DNA from 2 places in the Dactylosporangium sp. NPDC000555 genome. Region 1 is predicted to be linked to the other one. Evidence: riboswitches for the same ligand, from Rfam matches in the RefSeq annotation. Region 1 holds a riboswitch; the other holds the start of a gene.
The links. Region 1 has a riboswitch for thiamine pyrophosphate ahead of thiS (sulfur carrier protein ThiS). Riboswitches for the same ligand answer to the same signal wherever they lie in the genome.
Positions count from the first base shown of each region.

Region 2: it holds a riboswitch for thiamine pyrophosphate, as region 1 does, so the genes downstream of both, ABT297_RS05690 (ECF transporter S component) here and thiS (sulfur carrier protein ThiS) in region 1, are expected to answer to the same signal.

Region 1 covers NZ_JBEPDB010000012.1:14,121-17,516, reverse strand. Annotated here, with positions in the region: gene ABT297_RS10430 (thiamine phosphate synthase) at 1-283, opposite strand, end outside; gene ABT297_RS10425 (thiazole synthase) at 277-1,050, opposite strand; gene thiS (sulfur carrier protein ThiS) at 1,043-1,246, opposite strand; TPP riboswitch at 1,246-1,357, opposite strand; gene thiO (glycine oxidase ThiO) at 1,383-2,435, opposite strand; gene thiE (thiamine phosphate synthase) at 2,432-3,040, opposite strand; gene ABT297_RS10405 (aldo/keto reductase) at 3,059-3,396, shown strand, end outside.
Region 2 covers NZ_JBEPDB010000005.1:53,445-56,840, reverse strand. Annotated here, with positions in the region: gene ABT297_RS05695 (ABC transporter ATP-binding protein) at 1-1,175, opposite strand, end outside; gene ABT297_RS05690 (ECF transporter S component) at 1,172-1,744, opposite strand; TPP riboswitch at 1,826-1,936, opposite strand; gene ABT297_RS05685 (alpha/beta fold hydrolase) at 1,989-2,816, shown strand; gene ABT297_RS05680 (acyl-CoA dehydrogenase family protein) at 2,901-3,396, shown strand, end outside.

The DNA.
Region 1 (3,396 bases):
CGTCCGCGGCGGCGGCGCAGAGCGAGTCGAGGTCGTGGCACTTGCGCAGGGCCGGGTCCTCCTCCAGCAGCAGCCGTCCACCGACCGGGTCGAGCGCGGCACGCAGGTCGGCGGCGAGCTTGAGGCGCCGCCGCCGCGGGAGGTCGTGCTCGCGCAGGACCACCATCCGCACTCCGCCGTCGATCGCCATCGCGATCAGCTCCGGCAGCGGGCGCCCGGCCTGCTGCCGGTCGGTGAAGACGATGAGGCCGGGCTCCACCGGGGCCTCCACGGGCGCTACCACGGCATACCTCCGGTCGGGCTGGACGCGGTCGCGTGCAGGCGGCGGGGGATCCGGCCGGCGAGGTGCGCCAGCCGTCCGGCCCGCACCGCCAGGCGCATCGCCTCGGCCATGCGCGCCGGGTGCTCGGCCCGGGTGACCGCGGAGGCGAGCAGCACGCCGTCGCAGCCGAGCTCCATGGCCAGCGCGGCGTCGGAGGCGGTGCCGATGCCGGCGTCGAGGATGACCGGGACGGTGACCTTCTGCCGGATCAGCGCGATGTTGTGCGGGTTGCGGACGCCCATCCCGGAGCCGATCGGCGCGCCGAGGGGCATGACCGCGGCGCACCCGGCGTCGGCCAGGCGCTGGGCCAGGATCGGGTCGTCCGAGGTGTACGGCAGGACGACGAACCCGTCACCGACCAGCTGCGCGGCCGCGGCGACCAGCTCGACCCCGTCCGGCAACAGGGTGTCCTCGTCGCCGATGACCTCGAGTTTGACCCACGCGGTGCCGAACGCCTCCCGCGCCAGGTGGGCGAGCTTCACCGCCTCGGTCGCCGTGTAGCACCCGGCGGTGTTGGGCAGGACCCGCACGCCGCAGCGCTCGATGACACCGAGTAGCGACGGCGCGGCCGGGTCGAGCCTTCGCAGGGCGACGGTGACCAGGGCGGTGCCGCTGGCGCGGATCGCGGCCTCCAGCGCGGCGTGGCTGGTGGCTCCTCCGGTGCCGAGGATCAGCCGCGAGGGCAGCTCGATGCCGTCGATGACCAGGACGTCGAGGTCGTCAGCCACCCTGCACCGCCGTCAGCACCTCGACGTGGTCGCCGTCGGCGGGGCGGGTGTCCGCCCAGCACGACCTCGGCACCACGTCACCGTTGAGGGCGACGGCGATCCCGCGCGGATCGTCTCCGGCGAGCGAACGCACGACGTCGGCGACGGTGGTGTCGTCGTCGACGGTCGATGCGACGGCATTGACCACAAGATGCATAACGCTCACTCCTGCCTCCCTGCGCCGGCATGATCCGGATCAGGTTCGACGGTCGGGGGCTCCACAGCCCCCCTCTCAGCCCGGTCGCACCGGACTCCCGTGGGGTAACGCCTCGACCATAACGCCGCCGCCGGGCTCAGGTAAAGCGCGCCGCCCCGAACGCGTCGACATCAACGGTGGTACAGCCGTCGACGACCAGGTCGGCGAGCGCCGCTGCGGTGACCGGGGACAGGAGCACGCCGTGGCGGTAGTGCCCGGTGCCCACCAGGGTCCGCGCGCCCGGCGGGCCGCCGGGGAGCGGGCCGAGGACCGGGGCGTTGTCCGGCGTGCCGGGGCGCAGTCCGGCCAGGGTCTCGGCCAGGGCCAACTCGGCCACGCCGGGCAGCAGGTCGGCGGCGGGGCGGAGCAGGTCGAGCACGCCGCCGGCGGTGACCGTGGTGTCCGCGCCGCGCTCCTCCTCGGTCGCGCCGACGACCAGTTCGCCGTCGGCGCGCGGCACGAGATACACGTGCCGGCCCGCCGCCACGCCGCGGATCACGTGCCGGACCAGGGGCTCCGCGCCGCGCAGCCGCAGCAGCTGGCCCTTCACCGGGCGCACGGGCAGGCCGGTCAGCGACGCCGACCCGACGCCGTTGGCGACGATGATCACATCGTCCCGCAGCGTGGAAAGCTCATCGACCTGCTGCGATACGAACCGCAGCGGCAGGCCCCGCAGGGCGCCCAACAGCAGCCGCGGGTCGGCCTGATGGTCGCCGGGGGCGAACGCGCCGCCGCGCACCCGCGGGGACAGCAGCGGCTCCCGCTCGCGCAGCTGGCGGCCGGTGAGCGGCTCGATCGGCGTCCCGGCGCGCCGGTAGTAGCCGACGAGCCGGTCGATCTCGGCCTGGTCGTCGGCGGTGAGCGCGACCAGCAGCGTGCCCTCCGTGCGGTAGCCGATCGGCCGCCCGGTGCGCTCCCGCAGCCGGGCGGCGAAGCCGGGCCAGCGGCGCATCGACTCGAGCATCAGCGCCTGCAGGGCCTCCTCGCCGAAGACCGCCTCGGCGGCGGGGGCGAGCATGCCGGCCGCGACCAGCCCGGCGCCGCGCGTGGGGTCGGGGTCGTAGACGGTGATGTCGCGCTCGCCCCGCTCGAGCAGCTCGAAGGCGATGGCGAGCCCGATGACCCCGCCCCCGATGATGCCGATGGTCATGCGACGAACTCCGCGGCGGCGGCGTACGGGTCCGCCGCGCCGCTGACCGCACCCACCACGGCGACCGCGTGCGCGCCCGCCGCGAACAGCTCGGCGGCCCGCGTCGCGGTGACCCCGCCGATCGCGACGACGGGCACCTCGACCGCCTCGGCGACCGCGCGTATCCCGGCCGGGCCGATCGCCGCCGGCAGCCCGGACTTCGTCGCGGTCGCGAACGCCGGCCCGACCCCGAGGTAGGAGGCCCCGTCGGCGACCGCGCGCCGGGCCGTGCGCGGGTCGCGGGCGGTCGCGCCGAGGATGGCGGCGGGCCCGAGTATCCGCCGGGCCGCGGCCACGGGCAGGTCGTCGGCGCCGATGTGCCCGCCGTCGGCGCCTGCGGCGAGCGCGATGTGCAGCCGGTCGTTGACCAGGCAGGTGCGGCCGAGCTCGCGGCACATGGCCAGCACGCGCACGGTCAGCTCGTAGGCCTCCCGATCGGTGACGGCGTCCTCGGGCCGCACCTGTATGACGTCGAAGCCCGCCCGCAGCGCCGCGGCCACCACGTCCAAGGTGTTGCGACCGGGCCGGGTGTCGGTGACAAGATGGAGTCGTCCGAGGCTGTGCACCGCGATAGCTTCTCAAATATGAAGCAGCTACGACTCGGCCGGACCGGCCTGCAGGTCTCCGAAATCTGTCTCGGCATGATGAGCTACGGCTCGTCCGCCTGGCGCGACTGGGTGCTCGACGAGGACGCCGCCGACCCGTTCGTGCGGCGCGCGGTCGAGGCCGGGATCACGTTCTTCGACACCGCCGACGTGTACTCGCTGGGCGAGAGCGAGCGGGTCACCGGACGGCTGCTGGCGCGGTACTTCGCCCGCCGCGACGACTACGTGCTCGCCACGAAGGTGCACGGCCGGATGAGCGACGCGCCCAACGACGGCGGCCTGTCCCGCAAGCACATCCTCGCCGGCATCGACGAGTC
Region 2 (3,396 bases), on a different contig from region 1:
ACCCGCGGCGCCGCCGCCAGCGCGGTCGCCACGCTGAGCCGGCGCTGCTCGCCGCCGGAGAGGGTGAACGGGTTGGCCAGCGCCAGCCGGTCCAGGTAGAGGCGGGACAGCAGCTCGTCGACGGTGGCCGGGGACGCGCCGCCCAGCGCGAGCTCGGCCCGCACGGTATCGGTCACGAACTGGTGCTCCGGGTTCTGGAACACCGAGCCGATCCGCCCGGCCAGCCGGGCCGCCCGCCAACGGTGCGGCGGCCGTCCGGCGTCCGGGCCGGCGAGCGACGGCGCGGCCACGACCCGGCCGCGGGTGGGCCGGGTCAGCCCGCCGAGCAGCAGCGCGAGGGTGGTCTTGCCGGCGCCGTTGGGGCCCTCGACGGCGAGGGCCTCTCCCCGCAGTACGACCTCGTCGATCGTCTTGTCGGTGTGCGCCAGCCCCAGCGCCTCGGCGGTGAGCAGCGCCTCGCCGGGCGGCCCCGGGGCCTTGCGGGCCGGCATCGGCAACGACCCGGGCGCGGCCGGCGTCCACACCGCGCCGGGGTCCTCGCCGATGACGATCGTCCGGTCGACCAGCGGCAGCGCCTCGTCGACCCGGTGCTCGACGAGCACCATCGTCGCGTCGAGGTCCTGCAGCGCCTTGGCGATGGCGGTGCGCACCAGCTGCGCGCCCTCCGGGTCGAGGTTGGCGGTCGGCTCGTCGAGCAGCAGCAACCCGGGGCGCAGCGCGATGACCCCGGCGATGGCCAGCCGCTGCTGCTCGCCGCCGGACAGGGCGGCGGTGCCGCGGTCGCGGCCGTACGGGAAGCCCACCGCCGCCAGGGCCGCGTCGACCCGGGGCCAGATCTCCGCGCGCGGCACGCCCCGGTTCTCCAGGCCGAACGCGACGTCGTCGCCGGCCCGGCTCATGACCAGCTGGGTCTGCGGGTCCTGGAACACGATGCCGGTCTCGCCGCGCCGCTGCTGGGCGGGGCGGCCGTCGACGAGGATCTCGCCCTCCTGCTCGCCGGAGTCCTCGGCGAGCAGGCCGGCCATCGCGGCGAGCACGGTGGACTTGCCCGCACCCGAGGCGCCCTGCAGCAGCACCCGCTCGCCGTGCTCGATGCGCAGGTCGAGGTGGCGGACCGCCCAGGCCTTGCGGCCGGCGTGCCGCCACCCGAACCCGCGGAACTCGACGGTGCTCAGACCGCGACCCGCTCGCGGCCGGAGGGGAAACGGTCCAGCACGCCGGTCTTCGACAGGGCGCGCTGCAGGGCCCAGCTCCCGGCGCCGGCGATCACCGCGCCGCTGACCACGACGATCGCGGCGTAGGTCCACTTCTGCCCGGCGGTGAAGGCGTCGCCGTAGTAGACGCTCAGGTCGAACACCGCCGCGCCGAGGCCGGCCAGGCCGCCCGCGACCAGGGCGTTGCCCAGCCGGTACCCGCGGTAGCCGGTAGCCGCGAAGCCGAACTCGCCGCCGATGCCCTGCACCAGGCCGGACACCACCACCGTGAGGCCCCAGGCCGAGCCGAACAGCGCCGAGACGGTCGCGGCGACGATCTCGGTGTAGAGCCCGGCGCCGGGCTTGCGGATGACCAGCGGGCCGAGCACCGCAGGGACCAGCCACACGCCGTAGATCACGGCGCGCCACGGCAGCGCGAAGCTGCTCTCCAGCGCGGTCCACACGTTGTTCCACGCGTAGAAGACCGCCGCGAAGGCCACGGCGATGATCGACGCGACGACGATGTCGACGGTGCGCCAACGGGTCTGCATGTAGTACCTCCTAGTTCGGGGGTGAACCAGAAGGAGACGCGACGCCACGACCACCCGATGAACGGACGGACGTGGCGGCTTGCGTGAGGTGACCGAGCTCCCTGCGCTGGCATTACCCAGATCAGGTTCGAGGGTCTGCGGCGCCGCGTGGCGGCCGCACTCTCAGCGCTGTGCGCTCCCCTGCCGGATGTGAAGTTGTTTCCCGACGGTAACAGTGAACGTTGTTGACCCCTAGTCTCTGGTCATGAAAATCACGGCGCGCTCGCTGACGTTCGACGTGGTGGACGGTGGGCCGGCGGACGGGGACCCGGTGCTGCTGCTGCATGGCTTCCCCCAGCACAGCGGCGAGTGGGCGGCCGTCACCCCGGCGCTGCACGCCGCCGGCCTGCGCACATATGCCCTCGACCAGCGGGGCGTGTCACCCGGCGCCCGTCCCGAGGGGGCCGAGGCCTACCGGATCGCCGAGTGTGCCCTGGACGCCGTGGCCGTCCTCGACGAGCTGGGCCTGCCCTCGGTACACCTCGTCGGCCACGACTGGGGCGCGATCTGCGCCTGGCATCTGGCGATCCGCCATGCGGAGCGGGTCCGCACGCTGACCGCGGTCTCGGTGCCGCACCCGCACGCCAGCGCCCACGCCTACGCCACCGACCCCGACCAGCGCGAGCGCTCCGCCTACATCAAGGTGTTTCGCGAGGTGGGCCGGGCGGAGGAACTGCTGCTGGAGGACGACGCGCGGCGGCTGCGGCGGATCTTCGACGGGTCCGGGCTGGACGCGGCCGGCGTCGACGCCTACGTGCGGCCCATGCTGGAGCCCGGCGCGCTGACCGGGGCGCTGAACTGGTACCGCGCGATGAGCCCGCTCGACCTCGTCGGGCTGGGCCCGGCGCGGGTGCCCACCACGTACGTGTGGAGCGACGGCGACCGGGCCATCGGCGCCACGGCCGCCCGCACCTGCGCCGAGTACGTGGACGCGGACTACCGGTTCGTCCCGCTTGCGGGGATCAGTCACTGGATCCCCGATCAGGCGCCATCTGAGGTCGCCGCGGCGATCCTCGCCCGCTGCCTCGCCTGAGGCATGGCGAACGCTACCCGTGGGTAATAACCTGGCCGTAGGTTGCTCAACACCTACACCTAGGACGTCTAGCTGGGGGTGGCCATGGTTTCCACGTCGGTGCGCGCGGAGCGGGAAGCGCGCAAGGTCATCGAGGAGACCCGCGAGACCGAGTGGAGGAAGCCCAGCTTCGGCAAGGAGCTCTTCCTCGGCCGGTTGCGCCTCGATCTCATCGACCCGCTGCCGGAGCTCGACCCGGCCGCCGAGGCCCGCGGCGCCGAGTTCCACGCGAAGCTCGCCGCGTACCTGTCCGCCGAGGTCGACGGCCAGCAGATCGAGCGCGACGCGCGCATCCCGGACGAGGTCCTGCGCTCGCTCGGCGAGCTGGGCGCCTTCGGGATGAAGATCGACGAGAAGTACGGCGGGCTCGGCCTGACCAATCTCGACTACTGCCGCGCGCTCATGCTCACCGGCTCGGTCAACCCGTCCGTCGGCGCGCTGCTGTCGGCGCACCAGTCCATCGGCGTGCCGCAGCCGCTCAAGCTGGTCGGCACCGACGAGCAGAAACAGCGCTTCCTGCCCCGGCTGGCCGGCGGCGAGG